4 regions of the Paenibacillus sp. cl130 genome follow, and region 2 is predicted to be linked to each of the others. Evidence: riboswitches for the same ligand, from Rfam matches in the RefSeq annotation. Region 2 holds a riboswitch; each other region holds the start of a gene.

What was found. Region 2 has a riboswitch for thiamine pyrophosphate ahead of BM358_RS23030 (ECF transporter S component). Riboswitches for the same ligand answer to the same signal wherever they lie in the genome.
Region 1: linked by a shared signal. The riboswitch ahead of tenA (thiaminase II) and the one ahead of BM358_RS23030 (ECF transporter S component) in region 2 are both predicted to bind thiamine pyrophosphate.
Region 3: linked by a shared signal. The riboswitch ahead of BM358_RS14950 (ABC transporter substrate-binding protein) and the one ahead of BM358_RS23030 (ECF transporter S component) in region 2 are both predicted to bind thiamine pyrophosphate.
Region 4: linked by a shared signal. The riboswitch ahead of thiC (phosphomethylpyrimidine synthase ThiC) and the one ahead of BM358_RS23030 (ECF transporter S component) in region 2 are both predicted to bind thiamine pyrophosphate.

The regions. Positions count from the first base shown of each region.
Region 1 is NZ_FOYG01000006.1:102,264-107,924, forward strand. It holds gene BM358_RS17190 (NAD-dependent malic enzyme) at 1-1,057, shown strand, start outside; TPP riboswitch at 1,150-1,252, shown strand; gene tenA (thiaminase II) at 1,389-2,078, shown strand; gene thiM (hydroxyethylthiazole kinase) at 2,153-2,995, shown strand; gene thiD (bifunctional hydroxymethylpyrimidine kinase/phosphomethylpyrimidine kinase) at 2,992-3,822, shown strand; gene thiE (thiamine phosphate synthase) at 3,819-4,532, shown strand; gene BM358_RS17215 (aspartyl-phosphate phosphatase Spo0E family protein) at 4,477-4,644, opposite strand; gene BM358_RS17220 (helix-turn-helix domain-containing protein) at 5,037-5,661, opposite strand, start outside.
Region 2 is NZ_FOYG01000010.1:141,032-146,692, reverse strand. It holds gene BM358_RS23035 (ABC transporter ATP-binding protein) at 1-1,088, opposite strand, end outside; gene BM358_RS23030 (ECF transporter S component) at 1,088-1,684, opposite strand; TPP riboswitch at 1,933-2,044, opposite strand; gene BM358_RS23025 (TatD family hydrolase) at 2,088-2,885, opposite strand; gene BM358_RS23020 (polynucleotide kinase-phosphatase) at 2,906-5,515, opposite strand; gene BM358_RS23015 (3' terminal RNA ribose 2'-O-methyltransferase Hen1) at 5,512-5,661, opposite strand, start outside.
Region 3 is NZ_FOYG01000005.1:54,323-59,983, forward strand. It holds gene BM358_RS14935 (ABC transporter permease) at 1-452, opposite strand, end outside; gene BM358_RS14940 (MTH1187 family thiamine-binding protein) at 449-742, opposite strand; gene BM358_RS26280 (hypothetical protein) at 985-1,167, shown strand; gene BM358_RS14950 (ABC transporter substrate-binding protein) at 1,175-2,218, opposite strand; TPP riboswitch at 2,410-2,519, opposite strand; gene BM358_RS14955 (pyridoxamine 5'-phosphate oxidase family protein) at 2,790-3,224, shown strand; gene BM358_RS14960 (bifunctional 2',3'-cyclic-nucleotide 2'-phosphodiesterase/3'-nucleotidase) at 3,444-5,546, shown strand.
Region 4 is NZ_FOYG01000005.1:420,308-425,968, forward strand. It holds gene BM358_RS16555 (lipoate--protein ligase family protein) at 1-102, shown strand, start outside; gene BM358_RS16560 (Fe-Mn family superoxide dismutase) at 123-1,502, opposite strand; gene BM358_RS16565 (alpha/beta hydrolase) at 1,756-2,793, opposite strand; gene BM358_RS16570 (IclR family transcriptional regulator) at 3,092-3,835, shown strand; TPP riboswitch at 3,991-4,103, shown strand; gene thiC (phosphomethylpyrimidine synthase ThiC) at 4,291-5,661, shown strand, end outside.

The DNA of each region.
Region 1 (5,661 bases), on a different contig from region 2:
CGGAGAAGCCTATAACCAGTTTATTGATACTTTTATCAGCAAAACGTTAGCGCAATTCCCGAAGGCGCTTTTACATTGGGAAGATGTGGGTAGCGTTAATGCGCGCCATATTATAGGAAAATACGGTCAAAGCATACTCACCTTCAACGATGATATACAAGGTACAGGAGCAGTGACCCTGGCTGCGATTCTTTCGGCGGTGGGTGTCACCAAGACTCCGCTGCGTGAACAAAAAATACTTGTTTTCGGCCCAGGGGCTGCAGGGATCGGTAACGCTGATCAAATTCGGGGCGCTATGATCGAGGATGGCCTTTCCGTAGATGATTCATTCAAGTCCTTTTGGGCCTTTGATTATCGCGGGCTGTTAACGGAAGATATGGAAGACGTATTGGAGTATCAGAAACCGTATGTGCGCAAAAAGGATGAAGTCAGCTCATGGACCCGGTCGGGTGACGGCAAAATACCGCTACTGGAGGTCATCCGTCAGGTGAAGCCTACGATATTGATTGGAACTTCCGGTGTAGCAGGTGCCTTTTCAGAAGAGATCATCAAGGAGATGGCAAAGCATGTAGAACGCCCGATCATTATGCCCATGTCCAATCCTACAAACCTTGCAGAAGCAGTACCCGAGGATTTGATCCGGTGGACAGATGGCAGAGCACTGATCGCAACCGGAAGTCCTTTTGAGCCCGTTACCTATAACGATACAAATTTTGAGATTGGACAGGCGAACAATGCCTTTGTTTTTCCGGGACTGGGTCTAGGTGCGATTGTGGTTAAAGCCAAAAGGATTACCCCTGCGATGTTTACAGCGGCAGCAGTTGCTGTTGCCAATGGTGTAGATTCGAATACGCCTGGCGGTGCGCTACTCCCTCATATCCGAAAATTACGCGAAGTTTCGTACGCTGTTGCGATTGCGGTTGCAAAAGCCGCGATTCAGGATCAGGTAGCGCAGGCGCACATTTCAGATGTGGAACAAGCTATACAAGATGCAATGTGGAAACCGAAATATGCCAAGGTCAAAGCAGTGGAAAGTGTAATTCATCACCCTCACTAAGCCCAAAACACCTAACTAGAGGAAATTTAATATTTTGTACACTATGTTTGACATAGCATATGAACGAATGTACAGTAATAGTCAAAAGAATAGAAGTCCACTAGGGGAGCCACTATGGCTGAGACAAGAGCGTATCTTGGACCCTTTGAACCTGATCTAGTTCGTACTAGCGTAGGAAAGTGGGGCCTTCGTATATAAGGTTTCAAGCGTTTTTTGCGTATTGGGCCTATTGTTGAAGCCGCTCCATTTTTCCGGGGCGGCTTTTTAGCGTTGTTCCGGAATTATATTCTTACAGGACTTCTTGCTCTTCAATTTAATGGAGGTGGGGAAATTGAGTTTTACACAAGAACTCCGTCGGCAGGCGGACGGCATTTTTCAAGCGATTTTTGAGCATCCCTTTGTGAGAGGTATTGCTGAAGGAAGTTTGACAAGGGGACAGCTGATTCACTATGTAAAACAGGACTTTGAATATTTGAACGCCTACATGCGGATATACGGCATCGCAATCTCCAAATGCACGAATCGGGAGGACATGGCTGTATTTAATGAACAAATCTCTTTTATTCTCCACAGCGAGGTTCATCCGCATCAAAATTTCTGTGCTGTCGCAGGGGTGACCTATGAAGAGTTGCAGGGATATCCACTCGCTCCGTCGGCCCATCACTATATCCGTCACATGCTGACGATCGCACATGAGGGCAGCTTGGGCGAGATCTTGGCTGTGCTGCTGCCATGTATGTGGACGTATGCCGAGATTGGTCGCAGGCTGCTGGATGAAGTAAAGCCGGATGAGTCTCATCCGTTCTATGAATGGATGGGCTTCTATGGAGACCAGCTTGATGATACAACACTCAAGTTCCGAGAACGTGTAGATGCTTGGGCGGAAGGCGCAACGGCTGCTGAGCGAGAGCGGATGATTGAGCATTTTATACTGAGCTGCCAGCTGGAATATAAGTTCTGGGACATGGCTTATAACCAGGAAGAATGGCCGGTCCAGATGCAGGCAGCGGTCTTGGAATAGTCAGCCTGGCGATTCGATGCGTGAAGTACGGTTAATGCCCTGTTGAACCACCAACTATAGAGAGGATAATCATTATGAGTACATGGGAAAAAAGTTATTCGGATCTCCTGACGAAGGTACAAAACAGCAAACCTCTCGTTCACAATATGACCAATGTGGTAGTCACTAACTTTACGGCCAACGGCCTGTATGCATTGGGCGCCTCCCCGGTGATGGCCTATGCACCCGAGGAAGTAGCAGACATGGCAAAAATAGCGGGAGCCGTCGTGTTAAACATCGGTACGCTGAACCGCGAACTGGTGGATGCCATGATCATTGCTGGACAATCGGCGAATGCACACGGTGTTCCGGTCCTGCTAGATCCGGTCGGTGCGGGAGCAACGAGCTTTAGAACCGAATCGGCACTGCGAATCCTGAGAGAAGTCAAAATCTCATTGGTGCGGGGCAATGCAGCCGAAGTCGCGCATCTTGTTGGAGAAGCGCGTGAGATTAAAGGCGTAGATGCTGGTGACAGTGCTGACAGCGGAAATGTCGATCTGGCAATTCGGGCTGCTCAAACGCTCAATACAATGGTTGTCATTACTGGAAAAGAGGACGTCATCACCGATGGGGCCGAAGCACGAATGATAAGCGCTGGAGACGCGCTGCTCACGAAGGTAACCGGAGCAGGCTGCCTGCTGACCTCTGTGTTAGGTGCCTTTGCAGCTGTTGAACCCAACCTGCTGCTCGCAGGTACAGCAGGCTTGGCATTTTACGGTGCAGCAGCTTCCCAAGCCGCAGCACGTACCGCAGAGCTGGGGCCCGGCAGCTTCCAGATTGCCTTTCTCGACGAGCTCGCCAAACTACATACAGGTTCGCTAGAGGGGCATGTCACTGTCCGTGAAGCCGGAACAACCACAGCAGGTGGTGCGCGATGACAGACGTTCGTGTACCCAGAGCACTGACGATTGCCGGTTCGGACAGTGGCGGCGGGGCCGGGATTCAAGCCGATCTCAAAACCTTTCAGGAGCTTGGCGTTTACGGCATGTCGGCTATTACGGCCATTACCGTACAGAATACTTTAGGGGTCCACGGCGTATATCCGCTGCCACAGGAAGCAACAGCGGAACAGATCGAAGCTGTAGGATTAGACCTTGGAGTGGATGCCCTGAAGACTGGCATGCTGTTTAATGCGGGCATCATCCGTCTTGTGAGCAAGCAGATTCGAAAGTTCGGCTGGAAAAAGGTTGTCGTCGATCCCGTGATGATTGCCAAGGGAGGCGCAAAGCTGCTGCAGCCAGAAGCGATGCAGGCTCTGAAGGACGACCTGCTTCCCTTGGCCCTGATCGTTACACCGAATATCCCGGAGGCGGAAGCCCTGACAGGGATCAGTATCCATACGATGGAGGATCGCCGCGAGGCTGCGAGACATATTAGCAGTATGGGATCAAAATTCGTTGTGATCAAGGGTGGCCACGCTGACGAGAGCGAGAGCAGCGAACAGATTGTGGACCTACTCTTTGACGGAACCGCCTTTACAGAGCTGAGCGGCAAGCGAGTACGGACTGTTCATACACACGGAACAGGATGCACCTTCTCAGCAGCGATTACCGCGGAATTAGGGAAAGGGATGTCTGTACCGGAGGCTATCTCGAATGGCAAAGCCTTCATCCAGGCAGCGATTGAGGAACCTTTGCAGCTTGGACAAGGACATGGACCCACCAATCATTGGGCCTTCCGACGTCGTCAGGAGGTGCTGCTATGAGCGGTAGAATGTTGTCAGAGGTGGTGCGCCGCCAGCTACAGATGTACCTGGTGCTTGGAAGCGTGAATTGCTTCGCGGAACCAGGCTGGGTCGTGCAAGAGGCTCTGGCTGGCGGCGCAACCATGGTCCAGTTCCGGGAAAAGGGTCTTGGCGCGTTAACGGGCGTTCCTATGTTCGAACTTGCGCGCCAGCTACAGGAACTGTGCCGTCACGCTGGTGTCCCCTTCATCATCAATGACGATGTGGAGCTGGCTCTTGAACTCGACGCCGACGGTGTTCACATCGGTCAGGACGATGAATCCGCCGAATCTGTCCGCGAGCGAATCGGAAATCGAATTCTAGGCGTCTCTGCCCATACCATTGAGGAAGCACGTCGAGCCATCCTGCAAGGTGCTGATTATCTCGGCGTCGGACCCATCTATCCCACCATCTCGAAAGATGATGCCCATGCCGTACAGGGACCGGCAATTTTATATGAGATGCGTAAAGCGGGAATTGATGTGCCGATTGTTGGGATCGGAGGTATTACAGTGGACCGTGTTGAGGAAGTCGCACGTGCAGGTGCAGATGGTGTGGCGGTGATTTCAGCCGTGACACAGACAGAGCAGGTTAGAGGTGCGGTCAAGGAATTAAAGAAAAATATGGTATCATTTCTCAATGATCCGATCTACATGTTTGATAATGATTCAACAGATCATCCAGCTTTTTAGATTGTTCTATTACTTTAGGATGTGTTAAAAATCCATACTTTTTCTGGACCTGGTACAGTTTCTTCCTAGCTCGTTCGACACAAAGTAAAGTCACACCTTGGTTCATCAGCATGATCCCTCCTATATGTCATATTTTATGACAAAAAGACGTTTTTTGGATTTTTGAATGATGCGCCTAACAAAAAAAGAACATCCCAAAAGTTTGCATAAACAAAGATGCCCCTAAATCCACGTTAAAAGAGCCTCCGTTTCCACTAATTAAGTGGAACAGAGGCCCTTTTCATAAAGAAATCCAATGAATATAGAGCATACATGCCAATTCTGACCTAGAGATTAACCTTATTTGGTTTGATCTCTAATAGTCGCTGAACTCCCCAAACTTGAACTAGTCGGTGAGAATTGTCTTTGTTTCTAGCCGTTTAAGCACCTCCAATTTGTACGTGAGGCGTTATTCTTTGATTTTGGTTATGCGACTGAACAGGCATTGCTAAAATAAACAAGAAGCTAGCTGCGATAACCAGCAGAATCATTTTTTTCAACATTGTCTAACCACACCTTTTCTAATAGTTTGAAATACTCTTCCCTTGTTTCGGGAAGCGCATGTGCTTGGAAATGTGCAAAAAGCCCTGTACAGTTTATAAAATAAGTCTCATTGTTTAGTAGGTGGGCTTTTACCAGTGCATATATTAAGTGTTTAAAGCCATCATTGTACATTCCCCGCCTTAAATAGTAATAAGCCAGTTCGTAACCAAACCATGCAAAATAATCCGGCATCACTTGTTGGGTGTACATATCAGTAGATTGTGATAGCAGAGCAAAAGAATTAATCTCCACTTCAAAACGTGAAAGGACATCATTAATATCTATTGCATATCGGTTAGCAGCTATCATAACGTTCAGCAACTTGGATAGCTTTTCATTCTCGGTAGTGATTGATGTGGATGCAATATATTCAACATAATGAGGAAGCACATTCGTATCTCCAGATAGGAGTTTATTTACATAAGTATTACCTTCTGCCCAATGCTTGAACAAGTTGACCCAGTGTTGAGTTTTCTGGTCTGTCTCGATCACCCAATCTAAATCTGCGTAGGCATTTGTAAATTGTAATGCTTGCTGATAATCGCCT
Region 2 (5,661 bases):
AGTTCCTTTCGTACGGTGTGTGCTACGAATTGCAGCTCGGGATTTTGAAACGCGAACCCGATACGCTCTGCCAGTTGTTCCGTACTGCCTGCCTCAATTCCGCGCACGCTATAACGTCCCTGTGTGCGAAGTAAGCGCATCATGGAGAGCAGCAGTGAGCTTTTGCCAGCCCCGTTTTCACCGACCACGCCAATCCAGTCGCCAGGCTTCACCTGCGCATGCTCCACATAAATCACTGAACTTAAACCGCGGAGGCCACTAAAATGTTCCAGCTCCAGCAAATCAATCCCTGTACCATTCCCCGTACCATTCTGCTGTGTCACTGATTCACTCCAACGCGGCGAAGACGATTCACTCCATACTCCCGGGTACCACACGCCATACTCGGACAATGCCTGCCGCTGCCCATGAAATACTTCTTCCGCCCTTCCATCCGCAATGATCTCCCCTTGAGCAGAAAGCACCACAATCCGGTCCACATCATGGACAATTTCATTAATTTTATGCTCCACGATCACCAGTGTCTGGTCTACCGAAATGTTTCGAATGGTATCCCACACCTGTGTAGTGCCTTCCTCGTCCAACAAAGCCGTGGGCTCATCCAGAAAAAGCACTTCTGGCTCCATAGCCAGCACAGACGCAATCGCCAGCCGCTGTTTCATTCCCTGTGACATGCTGCCAATGGGCATGTGTATATCATCCGTTGATAGACCAACCTGTATCAGCAGCTCGCGAATACGGGATCGCATCTGCTCACGAGGAACCTGATTATTTTCCAACACAAAAGCCAGTTCCTCGTCTGCATATGACATACAAAACTGCGTATCAGGATCTTGAAATACAATACCTGAGACACTTGGGATTACAGCAGCATCGCATTTCATAGGCACTTCTATCGTGCGTGGAATCAGACCGCTTAACACTTGGAGCAGCGTTGATTTACCGCATCCACTCGGTCCCAGCAACAGCAGCTTTTCCCCCTTGCGGACAGACAAAGACATATTGTGAAAAAGCAGCTCCTGCTCACCGGGGAATTTCAACCGAAGACGGGTGATCGAAGCCACCACATCTTCGGTTGCCTGGCTCATCAATCCAGCCCCTTATAATCTTGTTCCGTTGCGGGTCTCAAACTTCGCGTGACTCCGGTTACCTCCAATGCCCTAGCCAGATAGAACGCGAATACCCCGGCAATCACAATGCTGCCAATCATGCGAAAACCGATATACAAAACATAGTTCCAGGTCGAAAGCTGATCAATATACCCGTAGCTGAAGTCTAAAATCAGAGAAGCGACAGCCGCCCCGGCCGCAGCTAGCGAAGCAACCCACAGGTTTGCGTTCCGATACAGAAAAGCCGCAAAAAATAGCTCCGCTCCCAAGCCTTGCAGCAGGCCATAGTACAAAGTGGACATCCCCCATTCGCTTCCCAAAAAAGCACTGACCGTTGCCGCTGCCACCTCTGCCAAAATTGCAACACCCGGCTTGCGAATGATGAGATAAGCAAACGTGCCTGCCATAAACCACATGCCATACATCAGTTGCTCGGCGTGTAGACCGAATGGTTTCATCAAATCATAGGCAGGTCCCCATATTTTGTAGACTAACCCGAACACAACAGCGATCACAATCGTGACCAAAATATCAGTCAGCTTCAACCCTTTGGACGCTCTTACAGCAGTATTCATTATTGCGTGCTCCCCTTATCCTTATAATTGGCCTCTTGGCCATAAAAAAAAGCTTGTCTGGAGCTGAATCTCCAGGCAAGCTTTATGCGCAGTAAAAGGTGAAGCACCATACAAAACATCATTCGTCGATATGCCTTATATAACCAGTAGTCTAAGCTACTACACTGATACCAAGCCAAAGTCAGGGTCAAGGTAAAATGCTAGGACATACATTGTATCTATCGACAACCGCAAAACAAGCGGCATTCCTGTATAGTGTTCTTGGTTTCTCTACGCTGGCATTACCCAGATCAGATTTCACGGTCAGTGGCAAGGGCCACCCTCTCAGCCTGACTTTCTCAAGCTCCCGACAATGCTTTTTTAATTCACTATAATATATACCACATCTATGGCTTTGACAATCCTATAATCCGAAGAAACGTTTGGCTGTCTCCGTCGTGGCGATTTCGATCTCCATCATGCTTCGGCCTGTACATTCGGCTATCGTAGCAGCAATGTGAGCGAGATACATCGACTCATTACGCCCTTCTTTGGGCTTCACGGGCAAATTACGCGGGGTCAAAAATGGAGCATCCGTTTCAATCATCAGACGGTCCAAGGGAATATCTCTGACCAGTTCACGCAGATGTTTGCCACGCCGTTCGTCGCAAATCCAGCCGGTGATCCCGATATACAGTCCCATCTCTACATACGTATGCAATTCTTGTTCCGTGCCTGTAAAACAATGCACCACTGCTTTATCGACAAGCCCTTGATACTCCCGCAGCATAGCGGCAAAATCCTCATGTGCATCTCGTTCATGCAAAAATAACGGCATATTTAGCTCACCCGCCAGTTGGATTTGCTCGCCAAACCATCGGCGCTGCACATCACGCGGCGAAAAATCACGGTTATAGTCCAATCCGCATTCCCCTATGGATACGACCTGCGGCTGACTCGCCAGCTGACGGAGCTGCTGAACCGTCTCTGCGCTGCAGTCTTTGGCATCATGGGGATGCACGCCAGCTGTCGCATACAGCTTGCCCGGATAACGTGCTGCATACTGAGAAGCCTCCCGACTGCTGCGGACACTGGTCCCGGTAATAATCAGGGGTGAAATCCCTACAGCTGCGGCTCTCTCTACCACCTGTTCCCGATCCGCATGAAACGAACGGTGCATCAAGTTCACGCCAATATCAATTAACGGTGTACCCCTTTCCATCTCAATCCCTCCTTCGCAAACTACAATCTCGGATCAATCGGCTCCGATTCCAGAGATAGCGCGGCAAGGACGCATTCATGAATACGATCTACCGTATCCTTGCGGACAAAACGTTCCACGCCTTCCATACCAAGCGCTCCTTCCATCAGGGCATGACGCTCCTTTTTGTTCGTTCGACGCTGCTTCAGACGCTTTAAATTCTCAGGGGCAAGATAATCCATACCGTAAATGATGTGCAAATACTTCCGGCCTCTCACCTTGATTGCAGGCTGAATCATCTTGTCCCGATTTTTCATCAAAAAGCGTTCCGGCTTGATCACAATCCCTTCATGACCATCCTCTGTCATCTCGTTCCACCAGCGAATGACCTCTTCCTCGCTTGCTTCGTCCGTGATCACGCGATACTCTGTCTCCATAAACAGGGAAGACAGCCCAGCCAGCTCCCGGTTTTGCTCCATATGCCAAATATGAGAATGGTCGAAAAAAGTCTTTCCGCTGTGTGCCAGTGTATGGAACGGTGCAATACGAATTTCATCCAGACCGTCCACATCCCAGCAATATTTTTGAAAATCCTCTTGAAACGTTACGGCATTCGCGTACTTCTGTTCCATTTCCTCCAACCAGTCTCCAACCTCTCGACCTGCAACCTTCGCCTGCTTCAGCTTGTCTACCAGCTTACTGCGATCCAGCAGGGCTGCCTCCCCCACATGCGCATACTGTGCAGCAATCAGTTCCCTAGCCTTGAGATTCCACGGTACAATTTCCGCATCCAGCAATACAAAATCCGTCTGGTTCCGTTCAAAATATCCAGCAGTCCGTAGATCCACATTCAGCTTCTCCACCACTTGCTTCCCAAGGCTTTGTTCAAAGAAAGCTCTCCCACTCCGACTGTAGATCGCGCCCAATGTCGGGTAGCCTACATATTGAACAGCGGCCTGTTCGTTTTTGAATAACAGTAGAATAGCTCGGCTACCCATATGTTTTTTCTCGGCCACCATCGTTTGTACTCCTTGTCCTCGATAATAAGCTAGCGCCTCACGTGGATGCTCCAGATATCCTTCCTCTGCAGACACCGCTGGAGCAGGGCTCATCGTCGGTGGAATATACACCAGCTCCTCCATGGGTACAGTCACATGTGACACGGTATCTATAGCGGATTTGATCCATTCTCCTTGTACGCGCACTTCGCCATACGATTCCGTCAACACACTGTAACCAGCGATTAGCTTGCGTAAATTCGGCGGGGAAAACCGTTTTCTCTGCCACCGGACAAGTGGGCTATCTGGATCATTCGCATAATTCTCATGTGCCGGAACGCTGACAAATTCCTTTTCCGGATAACGATAAGCGGTCAGCATCCCGCCAAATACCACACCCTGATCAATATTCACCGTCTGGTTCACAAGGGTAGGTTGCGGTCTCGGATCATGTCCCCATACTACTATTTCTCCCGATTCATGGTCTACGAACCAATCCTTGCGGATCGGTGTTCCGTTCGCATCCTGTCCTTCCGTATCTCCATAGCGGCAATAATCAGAAATACGTGCCGACTGTTTGCCAATAAAATGATCCTTAATCCCGGCATGAGCCACGACCACGTGTCGCAATCCATTTCTGCCAAAAATAAGATGAGAGGGTGCATGTAGCAGAAAATCTCTCAACTCGCTTCTAAGCTGTTCCGCCGCTGTCTTGCCCGCTTTTTGTTCATATTGGGCCAGTTCCTCTGCAAATCGTTCATCGCCATGACTGAGAGTCACCTTTCTCCCATCGAGGTAACGGCCGATTTTCCAGCCATGATTGCTGTCAATCATATACGCTAGTCCGGCATCCACGTGCTTTTTCCAGAACTGCACCGCTTGTAACGATTCTGGGCCACGGCTCATCACATCCCCGACAGATACTAGTCTTCTACCATCTGGATGATGGTATAGTCCTTCCGTATCTTCCGTATATCCTAGCCGCTCTATCACTTCCAGCATCTCACGGTAGCACCCATGGATATCACCAATGATGTCAATACCTGAGCCAATCTCATGAAACAGTGGCTGCACACGGCGAACAAAGTTCATTTCTTCTACATCCTTAAGAACATAGCAAGCGTTAAAGCCTTCCTCACGGATACCACGCAGGTTCCGCTTTAACAGCTGTGCCTGCTGCTTGACCCGTTGGCGGCCACGCGGATGCTCCCTGCCTAAATCACGTTCCAGCAGCACAGATTCGGGTACATCCAGTACCAAGGCCATAACAGGAACGTGCGCCTTGGCTGCCAGCTGTACATATTTCTGGCGATCCTCAGCGTACAAATGAGTGGCATCCACAACCGTTAGCTTATTCAAGCGACAGCGCATAGCCAGAATCGTATCCATCGCCTCAAACGCCTTGGCTGACATTTGCTGATACTCATAGAACAGTACGTCCGATTCCAGCCTTGGAAGTCCACTCCAGTCTATAAATTCCGTATCTCCGACCAGCTTGCGAAAATGATCCGAGGATACCACTTCTGTCTCCAGTAGAATCCCTTCGCACACCAGCCTGTCCAATAATGTGGTTTTGCCACTGTTGGAGGCCCCCACCAACACAACCAGTCCAGCATGCGGTAAATGAATCGTACGTTTGGATGAATTGCTCATGCTTCCTTCTGCTCCTTTCTGCGCGTAAATATAGCCATTTGGGTCGGTTGTCCAAAGCCTTCGATCTCTTCTCCGATCCCCTTCAGCGCTATCAAATAAGGAGCTTCCTCAATCCACTGCTCACATTGTTCCTGAAACTCGCTTCT
Region 3 (5,661 bases), on a different contig from region 2:
GTTCGAGTCAGCCCGTCCATGGCCGCTACAGCCACGGGAAAAAAGCATACTAGGGTAATGACCATCAGCTTGGGCAGCACGCCAAAACCAAACCACACCATGAGCAGCGGTCCCAGGGCGATGATTGGAATGTTTTGGCTCAGAATAAGCAGCGGATACAGGGCGGATTTGAGAAAAGGGATTGTATGAAGAACGATGGCGATCAACAGTCCCGTTGCTGTCCCTATCGCGAATCCCGCAAGTGTCAGACGAATCGTAGCCCATGTATGGGCACCAAGCAGCGCCGTCTGGGCCATGCCCTCTTGTACGATGAGGGATGGAGCAGGCAGCAGCCAGGATTCAACATGCAAATAGGAAACCGCCCCCTGCCAGGCCGCTAAAAAGAAGAGGACCGCCACAAAGGGCGGCCATACGCTTTTCCACCAGGATGCGTTCTTGCCTTTCGGATTCATGGGCGATATTTCTCGGTCAGCTTGTTCATGCTGATGCCTTGTAGGTTATGTGCGATTTTGATCTGTGAAATGACGCTGGGACTGCCCGCTTCCGTCAAAGCCTCGTGCATTTCTTTAACCACTTTCAGCAACTCGTCGAGCTCGCCCTCCATGGTCGTATCCAATGGATTCACCTGATGTTTGACACCGGAGCGCTGAATGACCTCGATCGCCTTATCTACATACGTGTAAGAGTCCTCGTTATTAGGAGTTTTAGGGATTACTTGAATACTGAGCAGTGTGTTAGCCATGCAAATTCACCTGTCCTTTATTTGGAGTGTTATTAAAAAAATATGGTGGTTTAAGGCGGGGAGACCGCTTCGCGTTTCATTTGATCTTACGATCGCTGCGCTTCTCCAGATTCAAATGAACCACTACGCTGCCAACCGCCTTAAAAACACCCTATTTTTAAAGCTGGTTTGTGTGGCATTTTTAACACACAAGCGCACCTACTTAGCGCTTAGATAATATGAGAAACTAAAGAATAAACCAAGTGGAACGAGAACGAAGTGGGCGGAATGGTGCTGTACAAGCGTTAGCGTTCGCCTTTGTACCCAGATTTCAACCTCTGGATATTCATAAAAGAAATCTGGGTACAACAGCGATGGGAAGCACCATCCGACTGCGTAGTGGCGCTTCGTTCACTTCTCTAGTTCAGTCTTATTTAGCGTTTTAACAAATGATCAACGCTTGGGCAGGAAACCGTTTGTGAAGGCTTTATCGACTTCCAAAGGCTTGCTGAGCAGCTTGCGTTCGTACATCCAGTCCGAATAGTTTTGCCATACCTCCGGTTTTTGCACACCCCATTGCGCGGCATCGTCCTGATAACGCGGGCTTAGCCATTTTTGGCTGGCAAGTACCAGTTTTTTATCCAGCTCCGGTACAGCTTTGCTTAAGATGTCTGCGGCTTCTTCCGGATGAGCGATAGTGTATTCATAGCCTTGTGCGGTAGCGTCCATGAACGCTTTGACCAGCTCGGGATCATTTTTTATTGTCTGTTCGTTGCTCACAATTACAGGTGTATAGTAATCGAGGCTTTTGGAATAATCTTTTACATACAGCATATCCAATGGCTCACCTCGAAGCTGGGCCTCGATTCCGGTCCATGCGTAGAAAATCCAGGCAAAGTCGATATCCCGCTTCACGGCTGTAAAATAGTCTGCATTGCCCATGTTGATGATCTTCACTTTGCTCACATCGCCTTTGTCTGAATCCATGATGGATTTCATGACCGCTTCTTCTACGGGAGAGCCCCAACCGCCGTATTTTTTACCTTCAAAATCTTTCGGGCTCTTAATTCCACGATCTACCGGGGCTGCGAAGCCTGAGGTATTATGCTGAATCACCGCAGCGATGGATACAAGCGGCACGCCTTGCGTACGAGCCTGTGTGACGCCTTCTTGGTAGCTGATACCAAAAGGTGCAGCATTAGAAGCAACCATTTGATCAGCTCCGCCTGAGCCAGGTTGAACAATTTGGACATTCAAACCCGCTTTTTCGTAAAATCCTTTGTCCTTAGCGACATAGAGTCCCGTATGATTCGTATTGGGTGTCCAGTCGAGCACGACTTTAACATCTTTGAGCCCCTTTGCCGGAGTAGACGTTTGAGTGTCGGTAGCGGGAGCCGCTTCTTGGGATGTGGGGGGACTTCCACCGCAAGCGGTCAGGGTCAGGGCCATGAGCCACAGACTGATCAGTCCCAGGCTTAATATTTTCATGCGCTTCATCGTTGTGTTCTCTCCTTTAATTACCCGTTATCCGTCCAATCAGACAGCTTAAGTTCCCCATTTTCTAAAAATAACATCTGCCGGATGCGATCTTTCCAACAACTTAATCTTCAACAAAAAAAGCGCCCCGAGTTTCCGGGACGCTTGCGCTTGTATATACCAAAGTAAGGGATGGTCCTATGTAAAAAAGGCACATCTTGCTTAAGCATTCCTACGCTGGCATTACCCAGATCAGGTTGTAAGGGTCAGTGTCTTGGGACACACTCTCAGCCGGCCGATTCCAGCACCCCTGGCATTGTATGGTTTAATGGGTTCATTTATTCGGGTTTACTACGACGATTATATGCCTTGAATGCGGGTCTGTCCAGCATGAAGGGAGAGATGACGGTTCATTTGCCGAACCACAGGGTACACTTTTACTGTGAGCTTTGATCTGAAAATGAGCATGAATCAATTCGATTCGATCCGGTCATGTTATTTTCAGAACAGCTACGCAGGTAGGTTCAGATGGGCTGGTGCCCAATGGCGTGGCCGTAGAGAATTCAAATTCGTGAAAAGGAGTTGTTGTACTGTGGGTAAAACGGAAACATTGGATCGCAACCAACTGGAACAAGCCATTGTGAAGGCTTTGGATAACAACAAATTTTGCTCGTTAGGTACGGTAGAGGGTGGCAAACCGAAAGTACGCTATATGGCCCTTTTTAACGATGGAATGAACATTCATCTGGCGACAGATCGCAAAACTCATAAAGTGGATGAGCTAAAGGACAATCCGAATGCTTATCTGCTGCTGGGTTATGAAGTTGGCGGTACGAAGGAAGTCGTAGAAGTGGAGGCTACCGTCCAGATCACAGCTGATGAGGGGCTGCGCAAACAAGTGTGGAACGATTCCTTGAAGGAATGGTTTTCCGGACCGGATGATCCCGATTATGTCATTCTGGACGTGAATCCGACACGCATTGAGTATGTGGGTCAGCAAACTGAGCGCCAAGTGTGGAATAAATAATAAGAATATAAATGGACAAACCAGTAAATCTCCGAGTTTTTTAGGAGGTTTGCTGGTTTTTATTTTTGAGAAAATTAATTATTTTTTCATAAATAATTTAAGTAAATGACTACTCTTTTATCTGGCGTTGGATTAAAATAGAAATGGTGGGTTCAAGGCTTACATATATGTGCAAAAGTATGTATATGAGGCATACACCTTAATGAGGAGGGGTATATTTTGTTATTTCGTAAAAATTGGTTTAAAGGGTTTACAGCAGCAGTTGTGGCTTGTAGCATGCTGGTGTTTTCGGCCGCTCCATCCTGGGCAGCTAGCGATTCTCGCGATAGCGCTACGGTGAATTTGCGGATCATGGAAACAACGGATATTCATGCGTCGCTGATGAACTATGATTACTATTCAGACAAAGAAACCAACGAATATGGCTTGATTAGCACAGCTGGTTTGATCCAACAGGCGCGTAGTGAAACAAGAAACAGCATGCTGTTCGATAACGGTGATTTGTTACAGGGCAATCCATTAGGCGATTATATGGCCAGAAACAAAACCTATGAAAAAGAAGGCGGTGTCCATCCAGTCTACAAGATGATGAACTTGATGGGCTATGATGCGGCGACAGTGGGTAACCACGAATTCAACTACGGTCTCGATTTTCTGGAGAAATCGCTCAAGGGAGCCGATTTTCCTTACGTAAATGCGAATGTTTATGTTGACAAGGGGGGGCAAGCTACTAAAAATTATTTTACCCCTTATCGAATTCTTGATAAAACGGTAACGGACGAGAAGGGCCAAGAGCACATCCTTAGAGTGGGCGTCATCGGTTTGGTCACACCACAAATTATGCAGTGGGATGAAGCCAATTTGAAGGATAAAGTCGTTACGAAGGATATTGTGGAAACGGCGAAAAAGTTTATTCCTCAAATGAAGACGGAAGGTGCTGACATTATTGTCGTGCTTGCGCACACAGGTTATGAGGATGTGCCGCAAACGCCAATGATGGAGAATGCCGTTAAATATTTAAGCCAGGTGGACGGAATTAACGCTATTCTGTTTGGGCATGCTCATAAATCTTTCCCCGGCCCTGATTTTAAAGAAATGAAGGGTGTAGATCTAGATAAAGGAACCATTAACGGTGTACCGGCTGTGGAGGCTTCCTCATGGGGCAAGGAGCTGGGGATTATTGACCTGAGCCTGGAAAAGAGAAACCGCGAGTGGAACGTAACTAACTCTCAGTCTGAAGTACGTCCGGTTGTGAGTACCACTAACCAGGCTGTGCAGTTTACTCCTGACTACAAACTGACAGATTCGATCAAGGAAGAGCATCAAGGAACGCTGGATTATGTTCGCCAACCTGTTGGAACAACGACTGCACCGATTAACAGTTATTTTGCATTAGTGCAGGATGACCCTTCCATTCAAATTGTGACGAATGCACAGAAATGGTATGTTCAAAACCATCTTAAAGGGACCGAATACGAAAATCTTCCCGTATTGTCGGCAGGCGCTCCATTCAAGGCCGGTGGTCGAAACGGAGCCGAGTATTACACCAACATTCCTGAAGGTACGATAGCGATTAAAAACGTGTCCGACCTGTATGTGTATCCGAACACGGTTCATGCTGTAGAAGTGACCGGTGCTGAAATTCAGGAGTGGCTGGAGTGGTCTGCAGGTCAGTTCAACCGCATTGATCCAAAGCAAACTGAGGAGCAATCGCTGATCAACAAAGATTTCCCAACCTACAATTTTGATGTCATTGACGGTGTGAATTACCAGATTGATGTAACTCAGCCTGCACGATATGATGCCAAGGGAACTATTATTGATTCTTCAGCTCATCGTATCATTGATCTGCAATACAATGGGAAGGCTATTGATCCTGCGCAGAAATTTATCGTAGCCACCAATAACTATCGTGCTTCCTCATCCAAACTGGCCAACCCAGATGGCAAACGAATTGTGATGGCAGCACCGGATGAAAGTCGCCAGGTCATTATTGACTATATCCGTACGAACGGAACGATTAATCCATCGGCGGATGGCAATTGGTCTATAGCTCCTTTTGGTCAGGCAAAGGTTACTTTCGAGTCCTCTCCTGATGCCAAAGACGTGCTGGCAGGAAATCAACAAATTTCATACTTGAGCAGCGCGGCAGACGGCTTTGCCAAATACAGCTTAAAAGCTGGCGCTAAGCCTAGTGCAGCAACGACTCCTGTAAAGGAAGCTGTGGCTCCCGCGAAAGCAACAGCAAAACCAGCTGTTAAAACGACCAAACCTGCAGCTGTTAAACCAGCTAAAACAACGAAGCCGAAGGCGTCCAAATAACTTCGGATTTTAGTTTCCACTCAATATCAGAATGAAGCAGCAAGTCTCTTTAACCAAGAGATTTGCTGCTTTTTTGATACCAAAAACAACAGCTCCGAATTTATCATGATTGCAA
Region 4 (5,661 bases), on a different contig from region 2:
AGCCGGACAGCCATTTTACCTGCCGATGGCTGGGTGGTACAACCGGAAGGATTGACCGAACAAATGGCAGCGCTCAGAGAGCGATACGATTTGCAGGTGTAGTTTTTCTTTAGCTTAGAAGCTTAGAAGGGTTGCCATCTCAGTTTGGAGGCTTGATCGTAGCGCGCTTCCACTTCAGGCCAGTTAACGACATGCCACCAATCCTCAATGTATTTGTTACGCTCATTTTGATGCTTTAAGTAATATGCATGTTCCCATACATCTATCGCCAGCAGCGGAATGGACTCCCATTGAGTCAGATTCTGGTGCTTTTCGGCCTGCAAAATTTCAAGCCGTCCCGCGCGTGGACTCCATACCAGGATAGCCCAGCCGCCACCCTCGACCTTTTCGGCTGCCGAACTGAATTGCTTTTTGAATGCATCGTAGCTGCCAAAATCCTTTTTAATCTGTTCAGCCAGCGGTCCGCTTGGGTTTCCGCCACCTTTAGGACTCATGATCGTCCAAAAAAGAGTATGCAGATAATGGCCTGCGCCGTTGAATGCCAGTTCGCGTTCCCAATGTTTTACGAGGTCAAAGTCACCTGTTTTTCGGGCTTCTTCCAGCTTCTTTTCCGCTTTATTCAGGTCATTCACATAGCTCAAATGATGCTTATCATGGTGAATACGCATCGTTTTCTCATCAATATACGGTTCAAGCGCATTATAGGGGTAAGGGAGCGGCGGTAGGCGATGTCCCCCAATAGGAACCGAGCGGCCGATTGAGTTTTTTTCCGTTGCCGAAGGTTGCGCTTGGCTGGATTTGACGCTTTTAGTCGTCCATGCGCCTTCTCCCCTTATGCCTGCCTGCCGTTCTCGAAACGCTTCCTCTGGGTAATTCTCACCCTCTGCCGCTACATGATACAACCTAGCAGCCCTTGCGATGGAGCCAGGTTCTTGAAAGGGGGTTGTCGAGATTAGGAAATATTGGCTTTCATGTGCCGCGTGTAATACAACTCCGGCAGATTTTGGCTGCTGACGCAATGCATGACTGTGCTCGCTCAGCAGACCGAGCTGTCGTACATACTCCTGTGACTGACGGTTTGCGGTTTGCAGCAAATCGTCCAGTCGACGATTTAATTCTTGTGAGTCAGGCTGAGAGTTTAAGGCTGACTCTGACAATGGCATCTTTACAGATGATGATGCGTCTAATCCCCTTGACTGTTTTGAATGTCCAGTGAATTCGTGTGTATGTGCTTGTGGAGCAGCCGACATCTGTTTCCATTCCTGATGCCACGCCTGATCTGCCGGATCGAGTACGCTCCGTTGCTCTTCTAGCAACTCTATGGCGGTGCGTTCCGTCTGTTCGAATACAGTCCGCCAATCATCCAGCAACCGTACATAAGTTGGCTCCAATCCCTCGGTAGCGGATTTAATCACTTCCACATGCCAACTTTCCTGCTGCTTCCAATGCCGAATTTCCTCCAGCACACGTAAGGGCAGGAAAGACCCATAAGTACTCAGCATCGTTTTTTTACCTCCCGTATCCTACTATGGCTATCCGGCGGATCTGGCAGATCTGCCCTGGATGCATACGTACCCAGTATATTCGCTGTCTCATCAGGAATATGTCTATGAACTCCCTTAATCCGGTCACATCTGTTACGTAAAACAATGAATACCCATGGAAAACGAAAAAGAAGCCCAGCTACGGCACGGGTTAAGTGTCCATAGGCAGGCTTCTTCCAGGCGAAGAATAGAATACAGTTCTTCGAAAAATTCACTTCGTAGTCGTTTGTTTGTGGGCATCAGCGATGGTTTTCTTGTCCTCCAGCTCCTGTACACTGCTTAGAAACGTCGATACCCGTCGCAAATATTCACGAGGGTGCTCTCTGAAAATAAGCTCATGTATCCCGTTTTTAACAATCCATACACTGGAAAGCGGGTTGGTTTGATTGGCAGCGAGCTTTTCCGCAATAGGATAAGGAGCTTTTTCATCCTGTGTACCATGCACAAACATGATCGGGAACGGATAGTTTTCCTTTTTAACTTCCTGATATGGAATTTGATGCAAGCTGGTTCCGTTCAAGACTGGAAACAGCAACTCCAGAATTTCCAAAGACGGATGTCTTGGCAGATTAATTTGATTGTGAATGTTATGGTACAGCGTATCTGGCTCCAGCAGGAAGGTGCTGTCCAAAATCATTGCGTCCACATCCTTGGTTTGCAAGCCCGCCTGAAGAGCGGTTCCTGCCCCCATGGAGAAGCCCCATACGATAATCTCCGACGAGCCGCGTTGCTTCGCAAGCTGAATTGCTCCGAGGAGCTGTTGGGATTCTGCTTTGCCTCCGGTTGCGACTGCTTTGCTGTTTTGTGACGCAAATCCATAATCGAACATGACCACATTAAAGTTCAAACTGTGGGCATAATGCGCCAGATCATACATGGGAATCCAGCTTTCTTCGCGGTTAGCCCCATAGCCATGACTGAAAATAATCGTTTTCCGCGATTGATCCGCCGGGATATACCAGCCTTGTACCATGCGGCTACCATCCTTGGCAGGGAAGCTGACTTCCTCATAAGGCATGCTTTTGGCCTGCATCGGATTAGAGTACAGTGGTGCAACGGTGGGATTCGTAAGTACCCATGCGATGTAAGCATGCAAGGCAATAAAACAAAACAACAGAAAAAAGACGACCGACAGCAGCAGAGCAATCACAACGTGCTTGAACCGCAGCAGACGGGGATTAAAGAGTGGGGTGGACGGCTCCTGAACAGCGGTCTGTAGCTGAGCGTTGCGCTGGGATGTCGAAATCATGTAAGAGCCTCCTTATATAAAATTGATCTTCGTTTCATAGAATTTAGGTATAATTCCACTTGAAAATAGTAGTGTAGATCCGTATAGATACCTATTATCGTATGATGGGGATTATCCAAAGTCAACGCCTGAACCGGAAAAGTAAAAATGATGCAAAGAATTGTCGATGTTTGTTCTCGTTCTGTAATATGGTTGTCACAAAAACATCGGTTTACAGTAGCCGCGACTATTCTATATAATTTATGTAACCATGTTTCATAGTGTGAAACGAATATGGATACAAGAGGAGCGGTTCACGATGGAAGACCGTAAATTAACCGTTCGCGCTGTAGAGCGTGCACTTGATATACTGCTGTGTTTTACCGCAGATTCGGATCTTGGCCTGACGGAGATTGCCTCCAAAATTGGTCTACATAAAAGCACGGTTCATCGGCTGCTGACTACTTTGGAGGATCGGGGCTTTGTCGTTCGGAATGCCGAAACGGAAAAATATCGACTTGGCTTCCGCATTTGGGAGCTATCCACGCATTTGTCCCAAAGCGACGAGCCGGCGGTGTTGTTACAGCCTGCAATGGAAGGACTACGTGATCGTCTGGGCGAGACGGTCAGCTTGTACTTACGGGACGGCAGCATGCGTATTCGCATACAAGCCGTGCAGAGCAATCAGGCGATCCGCAGGGTTGCGCCTGTAGGTGCGCGTATGCCGCTGGCTGTAGGGGCCTCCAGCAAAGTGCTGGCAGCCTTTATGCCGCCGCAGGAGCTGGAAGCCCTGCTAAGCGGGGATGAATGGCCGCTCTCGGTAGACCCGGAGGTCTATAAAGCCCAGCTACAGGACATTCGCGAGAAGGGATATGCGACCAGCTATGAAGAACGGGAGCCAGGGGCTGCTGCTGTGGCTGCCCCAATTGTAAACCGGAAGGGACAGGTCACTGCGGCTTTATCTGTATCCGGTCCGGTCAGTCGGCTTGCACCCGAGACGCTACATGACTTTGCTCCGATTTTGATTGAAGCGGCGAAGGAAATGGGACTTATGCTTCCGTAACAAGAATGAACACAGTTGAAGCAAGCAAAGTGATTTGATGGGGAGCGTCTCCTTAGTAAAGGGAACCTAGAAGGGTTGCCAAAGCCATAAATTTAAAGTAGTCTGGTAAGGATGGCGGGATATCTGTTATAGCCGCCTCATGTGAATAGAAGTATCACAGTTACTGGGGGAGCCTGTAATGCCGGGCTGAGATGGAATCGTGCAAGATTCCGGACCCTTTGCACCTGATCTGGATCATACCAGCGTAGGGAAGTAATCGGCCATTGAAATGTATACGCGGCTGCTGTCTACAGTGGCGCATTGGAATAGGATTATTCCACATGCGTACTGTCTGGATAGCTGCCTCGTTAGATTAGCCGGTTCCCTAGGGAACCGGCTTTTTTGCATAGATCAGCGCCACCCTGGGAATGGTTCCGGATCGGTGTGTCATTTCATCGAAACGGGAGGAATGGACAATGAAGCCGACAGAAGCAGAAGGAACAAAAGGAACAGAATTGAAATCAACAGAAGTAAGATTGGTAGGAACAAAAGCAGTTGAGGTAGAGAAGACAAACGGGGAGCAAGCCAGTGGGGTAACGCCCTTTCCAGGGAGCCGTAAGGTATATATTCAAGGCTCGCGGCCGGACATTGCCGTGCCAGAGCGCGAAATTGCTCTTCATCCTACACATACGCCGCAGGGCACGGAGCATCATGAGCCATTGCGTGTATATGATACAAGCGGTCCCATGACTGACGAAGCCTATCAGGTCGATATCCGTCAGGGCCTGCCTCCATTACGGCGAGCTTGGGCACTAGAACGGGGCGATGTGGAGGCTTACGAGGGACGCGCCGTCAAGCCGGAGGATAATGGACTGAAACCTGGCTCCAAACGGGAGACAGTTGAATTTCCCGGCGTGACCAACCGTCCGCTTCGTGCTTCGCAAGGTCGTACAGTGACGCAAATGCATTATGCGCGGCAAGGGATCATTACGCCCGAAATGGAATTTGCGGCGATCCGCGAAGGGGTGGAGCCTGAGTTTGTACGGCAGGAGTTGGCGGCTGGACGAGCCATTTTGCCTTCGAATATCAATCACCCGGAAAGTGAGCCCATGGTCATTGGGCGTCATTTTCACGTGAAGATCAATGCGAACATTGGTAATTCTGCGGTTACCTCCTCCATCGAGGAGGAAGTGGAGAAAATGACCTGGGCTGTGCGTTGGGGCTCGGATACGGTTATGGACCTGTCCACAGGCCGTAATATCCATACAACACGTGAATGGATCATTCGGAATTCTCCTGTACCGATTGGGACTGTACCGCTGTATCAGGCACTTGAAAAGGTGAACGGCGAAGCAGAAGCGCTGACGTGGGAGCTGTATCGCGATACGCTGATTGAGCAAGCGGAGCAGGGAGTGGACTATTTTACAATTCATGCGGGTGTATTGCTGAGGTATATTCCGATGACGGCGAATAGAATGACGGGAATTGTATCCCGTGGTGGGTCGATCATGGCAGCCTGGTGCCTTGCGCACCATCAGGAGAATTTTTTGTATACGCATTTTGAAGAAATCTGCGAAATTATGAAAGCTTATGATGTGGCCTTTTCTCTCGGAGATGGTCTACGTCCGGGTAGCATTTATGATGCGAATGATGAAGCACAGTTTGCAGAGCTGGAAACGTTGGGCGAGCTAACGCAGATCGCCTGGAAGCATGATGTTCAGGTCATGATTGAAGGGCCAGGACATGTCCCTATGCATAAAATCAAAGAGAATGTGGATTTACAAATGGAGATTTGTAAGGAAGCTCCTTTCTATACCTTGGGGCCACTCACGACGGATATTGCCCCC